3 regions of the Sphingomonas sp. RS6 genome follow, and region 1 is predicted to be linked to each of the others. Evidence: riboswitches for the same ligand, from Rfam matches in the RefSeq annotation. Region 1 holds a riboswitch; each other region holds the start of a gene.
The links. Region 1 has a riboswitch for cobalamin ahead of ACX40Y_RS12475 (DUF1636 domain-containing protein). Riboswitches for the same ligand answer to the same signal wherever they lie in the genome.
Positions count from the first base shown of each region.

Region 1 (7,344 bases):
CATCCTGTGTCGTGAGGGACTGGCCGCCCAGCAGCGTAGCGTTGCGCCGACTGTCGAGCCGGCTGGTTTCAATCATTTCACCGATCAGTGAAAGGCCCATCAGCCGCCGTACGTCGTCAGCGCTCCAGCCGTGATGCGCCGCGGCAGCGAGCAGCACGGTTAGCTTGGCCAGCGCCGCCATCGGCGTCATGTCCGCCGGGCTCAATGCCCCCACTTCGGGCAACCAGGCACCGGCCGCATAGGCGCTGTTGTCGACCACCGCCTGGAGCACCTGCGTGTTATCGACGATCACCACGCCCTTGCGGTTGGCCGCATCAAGCGCCTGATAGATCGCCCCTTGCGACGGCGTGTCGGGGTCGCCCGAGGGGAAATTTCCCTCGCCATAGGAACCGAGGATCAGCCCAGCGGCCCCCTGCGCGACGCAGGCCGCGATGATATCGGCCAGAAACGCCTTGCCGTCCGCCTTACCCGTTCCCCGCCTGTACCATGCCGGGAAGGCGTTCAGTTGCATCACCGGGACCTGATCGATCGTCTCGCGGATCGCATCGAGTTGTGCCCGTGCCCGCGCGAGCGCATCGGGATCGTCGAGGCTGACCGAGGCAGAAACGGGGGGCGGCATCAGCAGCGTCGGATTGAGGGCGAACTCGATCCCGAACGTGCCGAGCGGCGGGTAATTGGGCGAAGAGAAGGCGTTGAACTGGTTTGCATTGGTTTTCACGACCCTCGCGCCGCGAAACAGGTTGCCATCGAAATAGACGCAGACTTCGGGCACGCCGCTCTGCGCGGCCGCGACCGCGCCGCAAAAATTCTGATAGGCATCGGTGTTGTAATTGAGCGTGACCGCTCCCCCCTCCGCGCTCCGACGAAACATCGGCACCTGCGATCCCGTGAGAACGACCGGCTTGCTGAGCGTCGCAAGCGGCACCCCCACAGCGGAGAAACTCGACAGCAGGAACGGCAGGGCGCCACCCGTGAAATCCATGCTGTCGGTGCCGTGCAGGACGATCCATCCGTCGTAGGCGGCATAATGATCGAGGATATACCCCGCCATCAGGCACCAGTCGCTCGGCTGCAGATTCGTGCTGTCCAGCGTCCCCGTCGATGACTCCGGAAATCTCAAATCGGTGACATAGCTCAAAGTCAGATCGGGAAACTGGGCTGCAAAGATCGGATCGAAAATCGAGCCACAGGCCTCGGCAAACTCGGCAGCCGACATCGGTGCCAATGGATCGCCCACGCAACTGATCGTGCCCCCGGTATTGATGACTGCGATCTTCATTGCGCCTTTCTCCCTGAACTCACGTGACGCTTCGCGCGCATGGGGCTGCTATAGTCATGATCCCCGGCGTCGCCCATGCAATTTGATGCAGTCGTACCGAGCGTGCTTGCCGTCCGAGGCTCACCGACCTAACACCACCTCATAGTACCAGTTTAATACCGGAGGATGGATATGACGCGACGTTCGGGCACTCTCGGCGCCCTTGCCGCCTTTGCGACGGCGCTGGCCGGCCTTGCCCCCATCGCCGCGTCGGCGCAGTCCGCAACCTTGCCGGCGATCTTTCCCACGCCGGTCTCGATGACGCTGGGCATCGGCAGCTTTTCGCTCGGCACCTCGGTTGTTCTGGTCGCGGCACCCGGCACCGATCCCGAAACGGTGTCGCTGGTCGGCACCATCCTGCGCGGCGCCGGCGTCACCGACATCGTCAGCGCTCGCAAGCTTCCGAGCGTGCTCGATCGCCCGCACATCGTGATCGGCGGGGACGATATGGCGATCGTCCGCGCGGCGCTCGCCCGCGCCGGCGCCAAGGCCGACGATCAGGCGGAGGGCTATACGATCGCGATCTCGCCGGCGAACGGCACCGGCCTGATCACGCTGGCTGGCCACGATGGCGACGGCCTGTTCCACGCCGCGCAGAGCCTTCGCCAGTTGGTGACACGCAAGTCGCTGCCGGCGCTGGTGATCCGCGACCATCCGGCGATGCCGATCCGCGGCACGATCGAGGGCTTTTACGGCAAGCCCTGGTCGATGCAGGACCGCACCAGGCACATCGAGTTCCTGGCCACGGTAAAGGCCAACACCTATATCTACAGCCCCAAGGACGATCCCTATGCCCGTGATCGCTGGCGCGAGGATTATCCGGCGGCGACGCTGTCCGCGCTCGGCACGCTGGTCGGCACCGCCCGACGCAACCATGTGAACTTCGTTTATGCGATCTCGCCCGGACCGACGGTGTGCTTCTCCGATCCGGCCGACCTCCGGGCGCTCGAGCGCAAGTTCGATGCGCTGCGCGCGATCGGCGTCCACCGCTTCTACGTTGCGCTCGACGACATCGAATATACCAAGTGGAACTGCGACAAGGACAAGGCGACCTTCGGCCCGTCAGGCGCGGAAGCGGCCGGCATTGCCCAGGCGCATCTGCTAAACGCCGTCCAGGCCAGCCTCGTCGCCAACGATCCCGCATCGATGCCGCTGATCATGGTGCCGACCGAATATTATGATGCGAAGGAAACGCCGTACAAGGCGGCTCTCCGCAAGCACCTCGATCCCCGCGTCGTCGTGCAGTGGACCGGCACCGACGTCGTGCCGCCCGCCATTTCGATCCCCGATGCACGCGCCGCGACCAAGGCGTTCGGCCGCAAGACGCTGTTGTGGGACAATTATCCCGTCAACGACTATGGCCAGTCGACCGGCCGGTTGCTGCTCGCTCCCTATGACCGGCGCGAAGCCGGGCTGTCGGCGGAGCTCACCGGCATCCTGTCGAACCCGATGAACCAGGAAGTCCCCAGCCGGGTGGCGGTGACCGGCGTCGCCGCCTTTGCGTGGAACGACAAGGCCTATGACGCGCAGCGCACCTGGCGCTTTGCCGCCGAAGCGCTGGCCGGTGGCGACGCAGCCGCGACCGAGGCGCTGCTGACCTTTTTCGATACCCAGCATCTCGCGCCCACCTTCGGCAGCCAGCCCTGGCAGGAGCAGGCGCCCCGCCTGAAGGCCACGCTCGATCATGTCCGCGATGCGCTTGCCAGCGGTGATGCGCAGGCGAGGGAGTCGGCGCTCGCCGAGTTGGCGCATACCGCCGATCGCCTCGCCGGCGCGGCGGACATCATTCGCGCCGGCACCGTCGATCCCGGCTTTGCTGAGCAGGCGCGGCCTTGGCTTGACGCGCTCCAGCGCTGGGGCCGCGCGCTCCAGTTGACCGCGTCAGGCCTGAGCGCCGCCAATCAGGGCAGTGAGGCGGCGCGGCGCTACTTCGCCGATGCCGCCCGGCTGGCGGCCGAGGCGGCGGCGATTCAAAGCATCTCCGGCGCCACCCGCTTCGACGGGCCGATCAAGATCGCCGACGGTGTGCTCGATCGCTTCATCGCCGATGCTCCCGGCCTGATCGCGACGGTACCGGCCCCGGCCGCCGAGGCCCGCTGATCCCGACGCCCGCACCGCCGCCGCCAATTGCCAAGGCTGGCGGCGGCGCGTATGCGCGTTGCTGCGACAGGTTCCCCGGAGACGGGGATTAAAACGGGAACGGGAAAACCCCGGCTGCCCCTGCAACTGTAAGCGGCGAGCCATCGGCCAGATGCCATTGGGGTTGATAACCCTGAGAAGGCGGCCGGACCGGCGCTGACCCGCGAGCCAGGAGACCTGCCCGTCGCGGTCGTCCTTCGTTCGGCCAGGGTGCGCCGAGCGGACGGGTTCAACCCGAGCGACGACGTGCCGGCCTGCGGATCGCGGGGCGGCCGCGTGCGTCCGCCGGACCATCGCGAGCCTGCCCCCGCGCGACGCGGCCATGTCGAGAAGGGTCGCGTATGGTTGGTTGTCGCTTGGTTCTACCCGTTCCTGAAGCCGTTTCACGCTCGGCGCTCTGCTGTGGCGCGAGTGGACCGGCATGCTGAAGCGCGTTGCCGATGGCACAGCCATCGTCGCCTGCAACACGTGTCGCCATTCGGCGAACGCCCGCGATTCGGATGAAGGCGTGCGCGGCGGGGCCGGCTTGATCCTGGCGATGCGCGCCGTGCAGCAGCGCGATCCGCGTTATGCCGGCGTCGCCGTCGAGGAGATGCCCTGCCTGTTCGCGTGCCAGGAGTTCTGCACGGTTCATCTGCGCGCGCCGGGCAAGATCGGCTATGTCATGGGGCGCTTCGAACCCGACGAGGACGCCGCCCGCGCGATCCTCGACTATGCGGTCGAATATGCCGCCAGCGAACATGGCCAAGTCGCCTATTCGAAATGGCCGGAGGGCGTGAAGGGCCACTTCATCGCCCGCGTTCCGCCAGCCGGATATCTGGGCCAATGACCGCCTTTGCTTCGCCGACCGCGTTCCGCACCGCGCTCGCGACGCTGCCGCATCCCGATGCCGTAGCGGTGGCCGCGGCCGGCGCGCGCCAGGACGAGCTCACCAAGCCCGCCGGATCGCTGGGACGACTCGAGGATCTGGCCGTCTTCATGGCGGCATGGCAGGGCACGGCACGGCCGCGGATCGAACGTGCGTGCGCGGCGATCTTCGCAGGCAATCACGGCATAACGGTCCACGGCGTCAGCGCCTTCCCGGCGAGCGTTACGGCGCAGATGGTCGCGAATTTTCAGGCCGGCGGCGCCGCGATCAACGCGCTTTGTGCAGCCGCCGGGCTGGAACTCTCCGTGACCCCGCTCGATCTCGAACGTCCCACTGCCGACTTCACGATCGGCCCGGCAATGGACGAGGACGAATGCCTCGCTGCCCTCAACGCCGGTGCCGCGGCCGTGAGCGACGGGCTCGACCTTCTGGTCGTCGGTGAAATGGGCATCGGCAACTCGACGGCAGCGGCGGCGATTGCCGCACGCAGTTTCGGCGGCACCGCTGCCGATTGGGTCGGACCGGGGACCGGCATCGACAGCGCTGGCCTGGCGCGCAAGATCGATGTGGTCGACCGGGCGTTGCGCCATCATGCCGATGCCAGCCGCGATGCGTTCGAAACGCTGCGGCGCGTCGGCGGGCGGGAGATCGCTGCGATCGCTGGCGCCGTGCTGTCGGCGCGATTGGCGCGGGTGCCGGTGGTACTCGATGGCTTCATCAGCAGTGCTGCGGCCGCGCCGCTGGCGGCCGACAATCCAGCGATCACCGCGCACTGCCTGGCCGGGCATTGTTCGGCCGAACCGGGGCATGCGCGGATGCTGGGCCAGCTCGGGCTCGTCCCGCTGCTTTCGCTCGACATGCGGCTGGGCGAAGGCAGCGGCGCGGCGGTGGCGACCGGGATCATCCGCGCCGCGCTCGCCGCCCATGACGGCATGGCGACCTTTGCCGAGGCGCAGGTAACATCGTTGCTATGACGCCGTTTACGCTCCACCTGCTCCGCCACGGCGCCCCGGCGGCGCCGGGTCTGCTGATGGGCAGCACCGATGGCGAACCCACCGCACAAGGCATTTCCGATTGCCTCGCCAAGACTTTCGACTTGTCGGTCACGCGGCTCGTCACCTCGGACCTGCAGCGCACCAGCCTTGCCGCGCAGGCGATCGGCGCGGCGATCGATCTCTCGCCGGTGACCGACGCGCGGTGGCGCGAGCTCGATTTCGGCAAATGGGACGGCCTGGCGCCGGACGAGGTGGATCCGCCGGCGCTTGCCCGCTTCTGGAGCGACCCGGAAAGGCATGCGCCCCCGGGTGGCGAGCGCTGGTCGATGCTCGTCGCGCGCATCGCCAAGGCAATCGCCGATCTCGCGCCCCAACCGACGATCGTGGTGACGCATGGCGGCGCGATCCGTGCGGCGCTGCATGTCCTTTGCGGCTTCGATCAGCCGCAATCCTGGGCATTCGACCTGCCCTATGCGGCGCTGGTTTCGCTGCGGGTGTGGCCGGGCGATCAGCCCGTGGCGCAGATCACCCGATTGCTGCCATGACCGGGCTGATCGTCGCGATCCAGTTCCTCACCCGCCTGCCAATGCCGCGCTTTGCCGTCAGCGACGATGCGTTTGCCGCATCGATGCGCTGGTTTCCGGCGGTGGGGCTGATCATCGGCGCGATCGTAGCGGCCGCGACCATAGCCGGCGCGGCGATCGATCCGTGGACGGGAGCGTTGCTGGGTCTGCTCGCATGGACCGGCATCATCGGCGCGCTGCACCTCGACGGGCTAGGCGACGTCGCGGACGCAGCCGGAGCCGGGCACAAGGACCCGGCGACGCGCCGCGCGGTGCTCGCCGATCCGCATATCGGCAGCTTCGGGGTTGTCGCGATCGGGCTGCAACTCGCCGCCAAGCTGGTGCTGTTGCACGGCCTGATCGAAACCCAAGCCTATCTCGCAATTCTGCTCGTGCCCTTCGCGGCCCGTATGGGGCCGCTCGTCTGGACACGCTGGCTGCCCAGCCTCCATGCCGGCCTCGGCGCGCGGTTCCGGGATGCGGTCCGGCCGGTCGATCTGGCTATCTGGGGCGTGCTGCTGATCGCCGCGGTTCCGCTCGCGCCTGGTCTCGCGGCGGCGGCGCTGCTGATCGCGGCGTGGGGGCTGTGGCTTCGATCGCGGCTCGGCGGCATCTCGGGTGACGGGCACGGGGCGGGGATCGAACTCGTCGAATCCGGGCTGTTGTTCGCGACGCTGCTCGCGACCCGGCTAACATGATCGAGCCCTGGACCTGGCATGGCGGCGCGATCGATGCGGCGCGCCGCGCCTTTCCCGATGCACCCGACGCATGGATCGACCTGTCGACCGGGATCAACCCGCTACCCTGGCCCGGCGCAGCAAGCGTCGCGATCGACTGGCAGACGCTGCCCGGCCAGGCGGCGCTCGCCGAACTGGAGGCCGCCGCCGCGGCGCATTTCGGCATTGATCCGCGCCATGTCTGCGCCGTGCCGGGCACCGAGCTGGCCCTTCGGGCGGTGGGGCGCACGATCGGGGGATCCGCCCATTATGTCGCCCCCGCCTATCGTACGCATGGCGCGATGATCGACGGCGCGCGGCCGATCGCCGCAGACGATGCCGCCGCCTGCCCCGACACGCTGATCCTCGCCAACCCCAACAATCCAGACGGCCGCCGCCAATCGCGGCAGGCAATGGCGGCGCTCCTCGATCGGCGGCCGGCGGACAGCTGGTTGCTGGTCGACGAAGCCTTTGCCGATGCCGACCGGGCGATCAGTCTGGCCGATGCGATCGGCGATGGGCGCCGACTGGTGGTCTTTCGCTCGTTCGGCAAGTTCTTTGGCCTGGCGGGCGTTCGGCTTGGCTTCGTGCTCGGCCCTCAGGGCCTGCTAAACGAGCTGCGCGCGGCATTCGGCGCCTGGCCGGTCTCTGCCGCCGCGATCGCGATCGGCACCGCCGCCTATCGTGACCGCGCCTGGATCGAGGCGACGTGCGACACGCTGCCGCACCGTACCGCCGCCCTTGA
Region 1 covers NZ_JBTMWM010000006.1:69,353-76,696, reverse strand. Annotated here, with positions in the region: gene ACX40Y_RS12485 (asparaginase domain-containing protein) at 1-1,279, opposite strand, end outside; gene ACX40Y_RS12480 (beta-N-acetylhexosaminidase family protein) at 1,451-3,418, shown strand; cobalamin riboswitch at 3,470-3,656, shown strand; gene ACX40Y_RS12475 (DUF1636 domain-containing protein) at 3,879-4,286, shown strand; gene cobT (nicotinate-nucleotide--dimethylbenzimidazole phosphoribosyltransferase) at 4,283-5,299, shown strand; gene ACX40Y_RS12465 (histidine phosphatase family protein) at 5,296-5,865, shown strand; gene ACX40Y_RS12460 (adenosylcobinamide-GDP ribazoletransferase) at 5,862-6,581, shown strand; gene ACX40Y_RS12455 (aminotransferase class I/II-fold pyridoxal phosphate-dependent enzyme) at 6,578-7,344, shown strand, end outside.

Region 2 (7,344 bases), on a different contig from region 1:
CCGGCTACACGCTGCTCGACCTGCTGACCTTCTTCACCGTCGGGCCGAAGGAAGCGCGTGCCTGGACCGTCCATCGCGGCGCCACCGCGCCCGAGGCGGCGGGCGAGATCCACAGCGACTTCGAAAAGGGCTTCATCCGCGCCGAGACGATCGCGTTCGACGATTTCGTCACGCTCGGCGGCGAAGCCAAGGCACGCGAGGCCGGCAAACTCCGCGCCGAAGGCAAGGCCTATGTCGTCCAGGACGGCGACGTGATGCACTTCCTGCACAGCTGATCCGGCACCGGCCGACGCCTCCCCTGCATAGAGGAGGCGTTGGCCCCGCCTTCACGCCTCGGCCAGCGCCTCCACTCGCAGCGTCCGCGCCGCACCGACCATCGCGGCGATCGCCGGCTTCACTTCGACCCAGCCGCGCGTCTTCAGCCCGCAATCGGGGTTCACCCACAATTGCTCCGGCGCCAGATGGCGCTGCGCCATCCGCATCAGCGACACCATCTCCGCTTCCGCCGGCACGCGCGCCGAATGGATGTCGTACACCCCCGGCCCGATCGCCGCCGGGTAGCGATAGGCGGCGAAGCCCTCGAGCAGCTCCATCTGCGACCGCGCGGTCTCGATCGAAATCACGTCGGCATCCATCGCCCCGATCGACGGCAGTATGTCGTTGAACTCCGAATAGCACATATGCGTGTGAATCTGCGTCGCATCGCCCACGCCAGCGGCGGTCAGGCGGAAGCAAGCGACCGCCCATGCCAGATACGTATCCCAGTCACGGCGCAAGAGCGGCAGTCCTTCACGCAGCGCCGCCTCGTCGATCTGGATCGCGCGGCATCCCGCCGCCTCTAGGTCAAGCACCTCGTCCCGGATCGCCAGCGCGATCTGGCGGCACGAATCGGCGCGCGGCTGGTCGTCGCGGACGAAGCTCCAGTTGAGGATCGTCACCGGGCCGGTCAGCATCCCCTTCACCGGCTTGTCGGTCAGCGACTGGGCATAGCGCCACCAGTCGACCGTCATCGCCGACGGTCGCGATACGTCGCCGTACAGGATCGGCGGGCGCACGCACCGCGACCCATAGCTCTGCACCCAGCCATGAACGGTGAAGGCGAAGCCGGCGAGCTGTTCGCCGAAATACTGCACCATGTCGTTGCGCTCGAACTCGCCATGGACGAGCATGTCGAGCCCCGCCTCTGCCTGCCAGGCGATCGCACGGGCGGTCTCTTCCTCCAGGAACGCGCGATACTGCGCCTCGTCGATCGCGCCGCGCTTGTGCGCTGCCCGGGCGTGGCGCACTTCGGCGGTCTGCGGAAACGACCCGATCGTAGTGGTGGGAAACGGCGGCAGCTGCAACGCCTCCGCCTGCAGCCTTGCCCGCACGGCATAGGGTGCGGCGCGGTCGTACATCGCCGGCGTCACCGCTGCCATGCGGGCCTGCACCGCCGGATCATGGATGCGGCGGGACGTCTTGCGAGCCGCTGCTGCAGCCGCCGCCTCGGCCAGCGGTTCGGCAACCGCCGCGCGTCCCTCGTTCAGCGCGCGACGCAGCAGGTCGAGCTCGCGCAGCTTCTGCACGGCAAAGGCCAGCCATTGCTTTACTTCGGGCTCGATCGCCGTTTCGAGCTCCAGGTCGAGCGGCACGTGCAGCAGCGAACAGGATGGCGCGAGCACCAGGTCGCGGGTCGCCGCGACCGGTTCCAGCAGCGCGAGCAGCACGTCGAGATCGGCGCGCCAGACATTGCGGCCGTCGATCACGCCCAGCGACAGCAGCATCTGCGGCGGCACGCGGCGGATCAGTTCGTCCAGCTCGCCGGCGCCGCGCACCAGATCGACATGCAACCCCGCCACTGGCAGCGCCGCGACGAAGGCCAGATTGTCGCCCAGCCCGCCGAAATAGGTGGTCAGCATCAGCTTCGGTTCCGACCGCGACAAGCGCGCATAGGCGCGCAGCAACGCCCGCTGCTGCACGTCGCTAAGGTCGGTCACCAGGATCGGCTCGTCGATCTGCACCCATTCGGCACCGGCATGGCCCAGCTGGCTCAGAATGGCGCCGTACAGCCCGAGCACTTCGTCGAGCAGGTCGAACGGATCGACTCCGTCCTGCCCCTTGGCCAGGCTCAGCCAGGTCACCGGCCCCAGCAGCACCGGCCGGGTTTCATAGCCGAGCGCCCGCGCCTCGCGATATTCGTCGACGATCTTCAGCCGCCCCAGCGCCAGCTTCTGCCCCGGTTCGATCTCAGGGACGATATAATGGTAATTGGTGTCGAACCATTTGGTCATCTCGCCTGCGGTCGTCCCGCTCGGGCCGTGCGAACACCCGGCATGGCCGGCCCCGCCGCTGCCGCGTGCCATCGCGAAATAGGTGGCCAGATCGGCCTCTCCGGCGGCGGCGCCATAGCGGCGGGGCACCGCGCCCAGCATCAGGCTGGTGTCGAGCACATGGTCGTACAGCGAGAAATCGTTGGAGGGCAGCCAATCGACGCCGAGCGCCTTTTGCCGCGACCATGCGGCCACGCGCAATCCGGCGGCGATTTCCTGAAGGGTCGCGGCATCGATCGCGCCGGCCCAATATTTTTCCAGCGCGAATTTCAGCTCGCGGCGCGGGCCGATGCGGGGGAACCCCAGGCTGGCAGTTGTAACGGTCATTCTCTTCAACCCCGAAGAAGGGGCGCGGCGACCGGGCAAGACGCAGGCGGCCGCAACCGGGGCTCCCCGCTCGCGGACCAACGCGCGTCCGGACCGGGCACCCCGCCGGTGGACATAGAGCGTCGAAGGCAGGTCTCCTGACTTGCGGGTCGTCGCGGCTGGTCTGGCCTTCCCGGGGGCGCGCACGCCGCCAGTGACACGTATCGACCAGCCCCTCGCCGCTCACAGTTGCGGGGGCAGCGCCGGAATCGCACCGGCTTCCCGTCTTAGCGCCGGCGCGGGCGAACCCGGCCGGAGAACCTTGACGCTCGCCTCATTGCGCGGCACGGCTCGCCAGTCAACCATCATATAAAGATTTCTTTATGTCTTTATATCAACCCTGCTCAAACGCCGTCAGGATCGGGCACGGCCCAGCGCTGCCCGATCCGCACTGATGCGCCAGCCGCGCCAGCGCATCGCGCGCCGCCACCAGTTCGGCGATCTTCGTATCCAGCGCCGCGATCCGTTCGCGCGCCAGCGACCGTGCGCGCGCCCGGTCGTCGGTGGTGTCGAGGTCCAGCAGTTCGCCGATCTGTTCCAGCGTGAAGCCCGCCGACTGCGCCGCGCGGATGAAGCGCAGCCGGCGCAGCGCCGCCTCGCCATAGCGGCGCACCCCGGCGTCGGGGCCGCCACCGCGCGGCGGGGTCGCGATCAGCCCGCGCCGCTGATAATAGCGGATCGTCTCCACTCCCACCCCGCCCGCTTCGGCGAGTTTTCCGATCGTCCACTGCGTCATGCCTTGACTCCGTACCATGGTACGGACCCTATATGGGGTGCGGAAGCAAGGAAAGCAGCATGGCATCCGCCTCGGATAAAAGCGCAATTCTCTATCGCATGGTGATGGACAAGCATGTCTGCCCCTGGGGGCTGCGTGCGCTCCATCTGCTCCGCAGCCATGGCTACGCCGTCGACGACCGCCACCTGACGACGCGCGAGGAAACCGATGCGTTCAAGGCGCGCCACGCCGTCGCCACCACGCCTCAAATCTTCATCGGCGACCGCCGCATCGGCGGCCATGACGATCTCCGCCGGTTCCTCGGGCTCAAGGTCCGCGATCCCAAGGCGAAGACCTATCGCCCGGTGATCGCGCTGTTCGCCATCGCCGCGCTGCTCGCGCTGGCGGTCAGCCAGGCGGTCTATGCCACCCCCTTCACCGTTCGCGCGGGCGAATGGTTCGTCAGCTTCGCGATGGTCCTGCTCGCGATGCTCAAGCTGCGCGATGTCTCCGGCTTCGCGACGATGTTCCTCGGCTATGACCTGCTCGCCCGGCGCTGGGTGCCCTATGCGACGCTCTACCCGTTCGCCGAGGCGGCGGCCGGCCTGTTGATGGCGGCGAATGCGCTGACCTGGCTCTCCGCTCCGCTCGCCCTGTTCATCGGCGGTATCGGCGCGGTGTCGGTCTTCAAGGCCGTTTATGCCGACCGGCGGGAGCTGAAATGCGCCTGTGTCGGCGGCGACAGCAATGTGCCGCTCGGCTTCGTCTCGCTCACCGAAAACCTGCTGATGATCGCGATGAGCATCTGGATGCTCGCGCGCCCGATGGGAATCTGACCCGAATGCGCACCGCCCTTGCCACCCTCGCCCTGCTCGCGCCGCTGCCCGCGCTTGCGCAGGAGGACCACAGCATGCACGACATGGCCGACATGCCCGCCAAGTCGACGCCGCAGGATCATGCGGCGATGGGTCATGTGATGCCTCCCTCTCCCGACGACCATCCGATGCCGATGATGCGGATGGGCGGATCGGATCACGCCGCCGGCGGCTCCGGCACCTCGCTTCTCCCGCTGGCCGACGGTCCGATGCGCGGCGTGATGCTGTCGCGTGGTGACTGGATGGTGATGGCGCACGGCTATGTGTGGGGCGTCTATACCGATCAGGGCGGACGGCGGGGCGCGGACGAGGCGTTCGTCGAATCGATGGCGATGCTCAGCGCCACCCGCGACTTTGTTGGCGGCACCACGCTTCAGCTTCGCGCGATGGGCAGTCTTGAACCGGCGATGGGCCAGCGCGGCTATCCCAATCTGTTCGCCAGCGGCGAGACCGCGAACGGGGTGCCGCTGGTCGATCGCCAGCATCCGCACGATCTGCTCATGGAACTCAGCGCGCGCGTCGACACGCCGATCGCGCCCGGCGTGAAGGGCTTTGTCTATGGCGGCCCGGTCGCCGAACCGGCGCTCGGGCCGAGCGCCTTCATGCACCGCCGCTCCGATCGCTACTTCGCGCTCTCGCCGATCGCGCATCACTGGTTCGACAGCAGCCACATCACGTACGGCGTCGTCACCGGCGGCGTGCAGGCGGGCCGCATCCAGCTCGAAGGCTCATGGTTCAACGGCCGCGAGCCGGACGAGCATCGCTGGGACATCGATCCGATAAAGCTCGACAGCTGGAGCATCCGCGCCAGCTGGTCGCCATCCGATCGCTGGGTAGCACAGGTTTCGACCGGGCGACTCAAGCAACCCGAAGTCACCCATCCGGGCGAGGATGAGCATCGCACCACCGCCAGTCTCCACTATAGCGACGGCAAGGTTTCTGCGATGGTCGCCTATGCGGCGAAGAACCGCCTCCCCGGCCCGGTGCTCAGCGCCTGGACCGCCGAAGCCAACTGGGACGTCAGCACCCGCCACAGCCTGTTCGGCCGCGTCGAGAATGTCGCCAATGACGAGCTGTTCCCAGACCATGACGATCCGCTGCACGACCAGAAATTCCGGGTGACACGGTTCGAGGGCGGCTATGCCTATCGCATTCCGCTCGCCAGTCAGACCGAGCTGGCGCTCGGCGGATCGGTCGCCGCCTATGCCAAGCCGAGCGTGCTCGACAGCGCCTATGGCAAGGCACCGGTCAGCTACACGCTGTTCGCCCGGTTGGCGCTGGGCCGGTAATTGCGCTCCATTCTCCGGGACTTCGGCTCGCCGGAGAGAGCACTCGCCGTCTTCTCACCGCAACAATTCCGGCGCATGGGGCCGTCCATGCGCTGGTATTCCAAAGTCGCCGCTGCGGCGCTCGCCGCTTTGCTTCAGGCCTGTGTCACGGCCCCCGCCCTCAGCCCCGCCCCCTCGCCTATCGCTGCGGCGGCTGAGACGCGCGCGCCGGTGACGATCCTGGTCTCGATCGATGGCTTCCGCATCGATTATCTGAACCGCGGCGTCACGCCGAACCTCAACCGGCTGGCGGCCGAGGGGATCAGCGGCCCGATGCGGCCCAGCTTCCCGTCAAAGACCTTTCCCAACCACTGGACGCTCGTCACCGGCCTGGTGCCCGATCACCACGGCATCACGGCGAACAAGATGGAGGACGCCGCCCGCCCGGGCGAGGTCTTCACCATGGCGACCGACGATCCGTTTTGGTGGAATGCGGCACCGCCGATCTGGGTCGATGCCGAAAAGGCCGGCATTCGCACCGCCACCATGTTCTGGCCCGGCTCGAACGTGGCGTTCGGCGGCGAGGCGGCCCGCGGCCACAGCGGCGTAAAGGGAGGCACCCGGCCTGAAGACTGGCAGCAGTTCAACCAGGCCATCACGGGCGAACAGCGCGTCAATGCCGTGCTCGACTGGCTGCGCCGTCCGGCCGCGATCCGGCCGCGCTTCCTGACGCTCTATTTCGACACGGTCGACACCGCCGGCCACAGCTATGGCCCCGACGATGCCCGCACCACGGCGGTCGTCGCCGATATCGACCAGCGGGTCGGCGACCTCGTCGCCGGGCTCGCCGCGCTGGGCCAGCCCGCCAATCTCGTCATCGTCGCCGATCACGGCATGGCCGCGACCAGCAGCGACCGCGTGGTCCTGCTCGGCGATGCGGCGGCCGAATCGCATGTCGTCGAAACCGGCCCCTATGCCAGCCTCACCCCCCTGCCCGGCCATGAAGCAGCGGTCGAAAAGGCGCTGCTCGGCCACCATCCGCATATGGATTGCTGGCGCAAAAGCGAGATTCCTGCACGTTTCCGCTACGGCACCAATCCGCGCATCCCGGCGATTGTCTGCCTCGCCGAAACCGGCTGGCTGATCCTCGACAAGGCGCCTGACAAGCCGTTCGCGGGCGGCAATCACGGCTATGACAACCAGGCGCCGGACATGCTGGCACTGTTCGTCGCCGCCGGCCCCGCCTTCCGCCACGGCACCGTGCCCACGTTCGACAATGTCGACGTCACCCCGCTGCTGCGCGACCTGCTCGGCCTGCCGCCAAAGGCCGGCCAGGACGGCGACGACGCACCCTTCCGGGGACTGCTCGCCGGCCGCTGAAAATGCTTGCCAGCAACGGGTTTCCAATCGAAACTGGTCGCAATGCGCTATTTCGACGACATCCAGGTGGGCGACCGTGCCAGCTTCGGCCGCTATGAAGTCACGCGCGAGGAAGTGCTCGACTTCGCCCGCAAATACGACCCCCAGCCCTTCCACCTCTCCGACGAGGCGGCGGCGAAGACCCATTTCGGCCGGCTGGCGGCGAGCGGCTGGCACACCAATGCGATGACCATGGCGATGCTGGTCGCCTATAACGAGGCGCACCCCCTGGCGAGTCTGGGCGCCGCCGGTATCGACGAGCTGCGCTGGGTACGCCCGGTCTATCCCGGCGACGTCCTGCGCTGCGAAACCGAAGTGCTCGAAGCCCGTGCCTCGCAGAGCCGCCCCGAAATGGGCATCGTCCGCAGCCGGATGACGACCTTCAACCAGAA
Region 2 covers NZ_JBTMWM010000012.1:5,204-12,547, reverse strand. Annotated here, with positions in the region: gene ychF (redox-regulated ATPase YchF) at 1-275, shown strand, start outside; gene metE (5-methyltetrahydropteroyltriglutamate--homocysteine S-methyltransferase) at 327-2,636, opposite strand; cobalamin riboswitch at 2,747-2,954, opposite strand; gene ACX40Y_RS16610 (MerR family DNA-binding protein) at 3,010-3,429, opposite strand; gene ACX40Y_RS16605 (glutaredoxin family protein) at 3,471-4,226, shown strand; gene ACX40Y_RS16600 (hypothetical protein) at 4,232-5,554, shown strand; gene ACX40Y_RS16595 (alkaline phosphatase family protein) at 5,642-6,913, shown strand; gene ACX40Y_RS16590 (MaoC family dehydratase) at 6,956-7,344, shown strand, end outside.
Region 2: another riboswitch for cobalamin. It lies ahead of metE (5-methyltetrahydropteroyltriglutamate--homocysteine S-methyltransferase); the one in region 1 lies ahead of ACX40Y_RS12475 (DUF1636 domain-containing protein).

Region 3 (7,344 bases), on a different contig from region 1:
GACAGTGGCGGGCATGGCCTCTGACGCGCCCGACTCTGGCGCAGGCCAGCCGAGCCCGGCGACGGCCGCACCGATCTTGCTGTCGAGATCGGCTGGCGACAACACCCGCGAACTCATGCGCAGGACAACGAGCCATTTACCGAGCGGCAGCACCGCGATGCCAGTGGCGGTGAATGGTGGCTGGCCTGCTCGGTATACCCGGCGGAGCGCGCTGGTCACTGTGCGGCCGGGCAGCGCGAAGGCGGCAGGTTGCTCGATTGGGACTGCGCTGCCGAAGGTCGTTCCCTTCAGCACCTGTGTCTCGACCCGATCAAACCATATCGGAACGCTCATCAGTGCCGGGCGAAAGAGAAAGACCGTGGCGAAAGTCGTATCGACAGTCCCGAACTGAACCGAGACGTCCAACTCGCTCGCGCTGGCATCCGTGATTTCCGTGCGCGGCAGCCCTGCGAGCGTGGTCGGTACGATCAACCCGGTCGTAGCGTGCTGCCACTTCTTGTCTGCGGGCACATCCAGCGTCCGGCTCGCGTCCTGGGCGAACGAAGCCGGGACGACCGCCAAGAACAGCCCGAGTGCAGTCGCGATCGAACGAAAAGCCATGATTGTGTCCCCCTGGTGATGAGGCTAGCGCTCGAGCAAATCCTTGGCAACGCGATGCTGGCTATTGTTTCACGCGCCCGATCGGCACCGGCAGCAGGCGGCCCTGATCGTCGCCGATCACCATCACCTCGACCCCGAACGCGTCGCGCAGCGGGCCGTGGCCCAGCGCCTGTGCGGCGGGGGCGAAGATCACGCTTCGGCCCTCGCGCAGCAGCAGCACCTGATCGGCGGCGCGTGCGGCCTGGATCAGATCGTGCAGCACGATCACCACGCCCATGCCACTCGCGGCAAGGCTGCGCAGCCGATCGAGCAGATCGAGCTGATGCACCGGATCGAGGCTCGCGAGAGGCTCGTCGGCCAGCAGCCATTTCGGCTCGCCGGCCAGCACCCGCGCCAGCAGCACGCGTGCCCGCTCGCCGCCCGAAAGCTGGGTGACGAGCCGGTCGACCAGCGGGCCGGTGCCCGTTGCCTCGATCGCGGCATCGATCGCGATATGATCCTGCGCGGACAGGCCGGCAAAGGGGGCGCGGTGCGGCAGCCGGCCGAGCGCGATCAGATCGCCGACGCGGACGTCCCAATGCACGGTCGCATCCTGCGGCAGATAGCCGATGATCCGCGCGCGTTCGCGCTGGTCGTACCGCCCCAGCGCGCGGCCGCCGAGCTTCACATGGCCACCATCGACGTCGAGCAAGCCGGCGAGCGCGCGCACCAGCGTCGATTTGCCCGAGCCATTGGGGCCGAGGATCGCGGTGACCTTGCCCGGCTGAAACACCGCGTCCAGCCCGTGCAGCACGCGGCGCTTGCCGAGGCTGACCGACAGATCGGAAAAACTCAGTTCCATACCGACCGCCGCAATTTCATCAGGAGCAGGAAGAAGAACGGGGTCCCGATCAGCGCCATTGCGACGCCCAGCCGAACCTCGCCCGGCCCGGGCGCGAGGCGCACCAGACTGTCCGCGGCCAGCAGCAGCGCCGCACCGCCAAGCGCGCTGGGCAGCAGCAGCGCAGAGGGGCGCGCGCCGACAAAGGGACGCAGCAGATGCGGCACGATCAGTCCGACAAAGCCGACCACACCCGTCACCGCGACGCTGGCGCCGACGGCGAGGCCGGTGCCCAGCACGACGAGCAACTGCGTGCGTTCGAGGCGGAGCCCCATCGACCGGGCGGCAGCCTCGCCCAGCGTCAGCGCATCGAGCGCGCGCCCGGTGAGAAACAGCAGCGCACAGCCGACCGCGATGAACGGCAGCGCAAGCTGCGCCTCGGAAAAGCTGCGATCGGTGAGCGCCCCCATGATCCAGTCGATGATCTCGGCGGTGGCGTAGGGATTGGGCGCGATCGAGATGAGGAAGCTGGTGAGCGCCGCGCCGAGGCTGGCCAGCACCGTGCCGGCGAGGATGAACGCAACCGCGCTTTGGGCGCGCCACGCTAGGCCCGCGAGCAGCAGCATCGACGCGCATGCCGCCGCCATCGCGCAGACGAACAGCGTCAGCGGGGCGCTGCTGCCGAGCAGCACGATCGCGGCCACGGCGCCGAGCGCCGCGCTGGAGGACACACCGACCACGGCCGGATCGGCAAGCGGATTGCGCAGAAAGCCCTGGAGCACGGCGCCTGACAGCCCGAGCGCCGCGCCGATCGCCAGCCCAAGGATGGCGCGGGGCAGGCGCAGTTCGGCGATGATCCACCAGCGCGGATCGTGGCTGAACCATGCCGATAGCGGCACCCAGAATTTGCCGGCGATCAGCGAGCCGGCGAACAACAGCGCCACAAGCGCGGCGAGCCCGAGGTTGAGACCCAGTCGGTTCACGGGATGCTCCGGCGGATGGCGGCGAGGCGGTTCATCGCTGCGGGAATAACGGGGCCGCCGCAATTGACCAGATGGCGCGAGAAATGCGCCTGGACGACCGGCAGGCCGGTTTCGGCGATGGCGCGCCTTCGCAGATCGGCCGCGCGCGAATCAGCGTCGTGGCCGGGGCCTTCGGGAACGAGCATTACCTGCGGCGGATCGGCAATCACGCGTTCCATCGGCAACTGGCCGGTATGGGAGAGGCCATAATGCGCCGCCTGGTTCGAGAAGCCGGCTTTGACCATCATGTCGTCGAGCAGCGTCTGACCGCCGTTGACGAGGTTGCCGCCGATCCACAGCAGGGCAGGCGCCTTCGCGCCGGTCCAGCTGGTGTTCGCGATGGCGGCATCGATGCGGGCGTTGAGTGCCGCGCCCTTCGCGGGTTGGCCCACCGCCGCGGCGAGCGCCGTCACCTGCGCCTTGCTCGCTTCGATCGAGGAGGGGATGTCGAGATACAGCGTCTTCAGCCCCGCCCGTGCGAAGGCCTCGCGCGTCGACGGGGCGGTGAAGCTGCTGGCGATCACCAGATCGGGCTTCAGCCCGATCACTTCCTCGGCCGTACCGTTGATGCCGCGGAAGCGCCGCGCGACATCGAGTGGAATCGAGGTCGAATCGGCAGCTTGCGAATAATGGCTGATCGCGGCGATGCGCGACGGCGCCACCAGCTCGATCAGTACCGCATCCGCGCAAGGATTCATCGAAACGATGCCCCCGCCGCCACTGGGCGGGGGCGCCGCGCAGCCTGCGGCCATCAGGCAGGCAAGCAGCGCGGCGCCGCGCATCACTGGAAGCGCAACCGCACGCCGCCATAGGCGGCCCGGCCATAGGTGCTGTAGCCGGTGATCTGGCGATACCGCTCGTCGGTCACGTTATCGACGCGACCATAGATCGAGAACAGCCCGGTGACCGGCATCTCCGCCCGCACGCCAGCCAGCGCATAGCCATCGATGCGGGTGGCGTTGCCGGCATCGTTGAAGCTGTCGCCCACCATCGTCACGGTGCCACCGATCGAAAGGCCGAACGGGAAGCGATAATCCGCCGACACGCTGCCGCTGTCGCGCGGGCGGCGCGGCAGGTCCTTGCCCAGGTTCGCGGTGCTGCGGTTCTCCGAATAGACATGCGTGAAGTTCGCCCGCACCGTCAGCGCCTCGACGGGCTGGACCACCCCTTCCAGCTCGATCCCCTCGGCGCGCGTCTTGTTGAGGTTGTAATAGGTCGAGGTGATGAAGTTGTAGTCGATCTGGTTGGCCGCGTCGCGGTGGAACCAGGTGACGCCAAGCTGTACCTTGCCCGCCGCCAGCGTCTGGCGCATCCCGGCTTCGTAGCTCTTGGCCGTTTCCGGCTGTAGCCCTTCGAAGCCATAGGCGCTGTAGAGCTGGTAGAGCGTCGGCGCCTTGAAGCCTTCGCCATAGCTGGCGTGGAGCAGCGTATCGGCGGTCGCGCGGACCGCAATGTCTGCATTCCACGTCCAGTGGTTGCCGAACGCGTCATGATCGTCGTTGCGGACGCCCGCCGTCACCGTCACCGGCGAAAGCGGCGTGACGATCGCCTGGCCATAGACGCTGGTGATGCCCACCGACTTGCGCGCCGTCGGGCCGCCATCGTCGAAGCGGATGCGGCTTTCCTCATGCTCGGCGCCGAACACCAGGCGAAGCTGGTCGAACAGCGCCGCGTCGCCCTGATACAGATAGCGCTCGGCGCGGCCGCGATAGCGATAGGCGATGCTGTCATCGTCGTTATAGCCGTCGCGATTGATGTCGGAGAGCGCGAAGGCAAGGCGGCTGCTGAGCTTGCCGTCGAACGCGGCGTGCCGCAGCCCGGCATAGCCATAGACTTCCTGGGTGGTGGCATATTCGCCCGTGTCGCCGAAGGCATAGGCGGGCGGGGCATAGCCATCGAGTTCGACCTTGCTGTGCGCGTAATAGCCGCGCAGATCGAGTGCCAGTCCTTCGACCAGCTTCAGCTCGACATTGCCGGTGGCGCCGAACTGACGATAGCCATCGGCTTCCTTGCCATTGGCGGCCGCCGAGATGCCGTCGGTGGTCAGATAGCCGGCGGTCAGCCCCGCAGTGATCCGATCGTTGCCGCCAGCGATCACGGCGTTGCCGTTGAACGTGCCGAACGAGCCGCCCTCTGCATTGGCGCGCGCCTTCAGGCCCTGCGTGCCCTGAAGCGTGGTGACGTTGACAACGCCGCCGATCGCCTGGCTGCCCCAGATCACCGAGTTCGGGCCGCGCAACACCTCCACCCGCTCGATCGATCCGGCGAGCAGGCTGGCGAAGTTATAGGCACCGCCGGTGGAGGAGGGATCGTTGACGCGGACGCCGTCGATCAGCACCAGCGTCTGGTCGCTCTGCGCGCCGCGGATGCTGACCGCGGTCGCGGTGCCGAGGCCGCCATTGCGCACGACGGTGACGCCGGGCGTGGTGGCGAGCAGCTCGGACAGAGCGACGGTCTGGCGCTGCTCTATCTCGGCACGGTCGATCACAGTCACCGACCGGCCGACCTGATCCTCGTCCTGCGGAACGCCGCTGGCGACGACGATGATGTTGTCTGCGGCCGGCACGAACGCCGTGGCAGGCGCATCCGGATCGGCATGGGCGATCGCCGGCGCAACGATGCTGGCGGCAAGCATCAGAGAACGGAATTGGTACAAGGTAAGACACCCCTTTAGGGGGCCGTCCGCGACGATTCGCGTGACGACCCGGTTGGTGTCGCTCACGCGGGGATTTCTCTCCCCGTTCACCCGGTGCACCCCGCCCGCGTGAAGGAATCGACCGTGACGGGCAGGTCTCCTGGCTCCCGGGTCGTCGCGCGATGTGCCGCCTTCCCGGAGCGGTAACTCCAGTGGCAGAATGGCACGCCGGCTCGCCGGTTACAGTTGCGGGGGCAGCCTCGGACTTTGACCGAGTTCCCTTTTCATCCCTTTCACCAAGGGACACCCATCACGCCGCCATCTAGCGGCAGACGGGCGGGCGCGGCAAGCCTGATTTATAACCTATGATAATTTTCCATTGGATTTCATATTGATAGTTCGACGATTTCGGAACGGCGCGGTGCCGCGCACGTTGAACGGACCCAGGAGCAAGGAGGACCGACAATGAAAACGCACCGATTGATCCTGGGGCTTGCCCCGGCGCTCGTGCTCGCCGCCTGTGGTGGTAACGACGCGACCACCGTCGACACGATGAACAATACCGACATGGTCACCAACCTGCCGGCCGGCGAGGCCATGAACGACAATGCGATGGGCAATGATGCCGCGATGGCGATGTCGGGCCAGCAGTTTGCCGATATGATGGCGGCAAGCGACGCCTATGAGATAGAGGCCGGCAAGCTCGCGCAGCAGAAGGCGACGACGGACGAGTTGAAGGACTTCGGCAGGGAAATGGTCGAAGATCACAGCGACTCGACGGAGAAGCTGAAGGCGGCGGCCGCACAGGCGACGCCGGCCATTACGCCCGCCCCGGCGATGAACGCCGAGCAGGAGGCCAATCTGGAGGCGCTGCGTTCGGCGACAGGCAGCGCGTTCGACACGGCCTACAAGACGCAGCAGACCGCGGCCCATGAAAAGGCGCTGACGGCACTGCGCGCCTATGCTGCGAACGGCGATGTCGCGCCGCTAAAGACGTTCGCGAGCGGAGCCGCCGATACCGTCTCCGAGCATTATGACGAGATTCGCGGTATGTGAACGTCCGGCGGCGGGGCGGCGGTTCAGGCCGCTGCCTCGCTGCTCACGTGGACCAGAGCTGGGGCGGCGGCGGTGGTCGCCCCGCTCGAATGGCGAAGATGGCCGTCGACATGGCCGCCCTGTTCGACGGTGATCGTCTCATATTCGACGTCACCGATGATCCGCGCGGTGCGTTCGATCGTCAGTTCGCGCGCATTGACCGATCCGTCAACGGTGCCGGCAAGCCGGGCCGATTCGGCGCTGACCTTGCCGAAGATCTGGCTTTCGGCCCCCTGGATCAGCGTCGCGCACTGGACATCGCCCTCGATCCGGCCATCGACATGGAGGTCGGCCGTTGCGACCAGATTGCCGGTGATGACGATATCGGCACCGATCACCGAAAACATGCCGCGCTTGCCGCTGCCCGCCGCACTTGAACCGGGCTGGCGCTCGTCGCGACCGCGATTTCCGTTGAACATCGATACTTCCCCCGCATAGTTGATCAGCCGGCGGTGCCGGGCGTAGCACAGCTTGCGTCGTGCTTCAGCCTCCGAAAAATCCAGTAGGACTGCATTCTCCGCCCGACAGCGGGGCTGTTGACCGCCTTCGGCCATATCGTTATAGGCGCCCCGTTCCGCGATGGCCGTACTTTGAGTCCGTAAACCGTCCGGGAAACAATGAGCTGAACGTTGCTGGAGACGCAATGGCCCGGGGGGCTGAATGCCGCCGGGGCTTTTTCGTATTCTGTCCAACAGGGCTCCAGCAAAGTAACCATCTGAAAGGTGAAGGGCTTCATGCCGACGATCAACCAGCTGGTCCGCAAGGGCCGCGAACCGCAGAAGGCCAAGAGCAAGGTCCCTGCGATGGAACAGAACCCGCAGAAGCGCGGTGTCTGCACCCGCGTGTACACGACGACCCCGAAGAAGCCGAACTCGGCGCTTCGCAAGGTGGCCAAGGTCCGTCTGACCAACAGCCGCGAAGTCATCAGCTACATCCCGGGCGAAGGCCACAACCTGCAGGAGCACTCGGTGGTGCTCATTCGCGGTGGCCGTGTGCGCGACCTTCCCGGCGTTCGCTACCACGTCCTTCGCGGCGTGCTCGATACGCAGGGCGTCAAGGACCGCAAGCAGAGCCGTTCGAAGTACGGCGCGAAGCGTCCGAAGTAATCAGGCCATAGTAAGCCCCGGACATGTTCCGGATCGGCTGAAGTTCAGAAGGAATTATGTGAGATG
Region 3 covers NZ_JBTMWM010000002.1:321,529-328,872, forward strand. Annotated here, with positions in the region: gene ACX40Y_RS06225 (hypothetical protein) at 1-600, opposite strand, end outside; gene ACX40Y_RS06230 (ABC transporter ATP-binding protein) at 662-1,441, opposite strand; gene ACX40Y_RS06235 (FecCD family ABC transporter permease) at 1,432-2,403, opposite strand; gene ACX40Y_RS06240 (ABC transporter substrate-binding protein) at 2,400-3,224, opposite strand; gene ACX40Y_RS06245 (TonB-dependent receptor plug domain-containing protein) at 3,224-5,077, opposite strand; cobalamin riboswitch at 5,211-5,403, opposite strand; gene ACX40Y_RS06250 (DUF4142 domain-containing protein) at 5,543-6,133, shown strand; gene ACX40Y_RS06255 (bactofilin family protein) at 6,157-6,591, opposite strand; gene rpsL (30S ribosomal protein S12) at 6,907-7,278, shown strand; gene rpsG (30S ribosomal protein S7) at 7,342-7,344, shown strand, end outside.
Region 3: another riboswitch for cobalamin. It lies ahead of ACX40Y_RS06245 (TonB-dependent receptor plug domain-containing protein); the one in region 1 lies ahead of ACX40Y_RS12475 (DUF1636 domain-containing protein).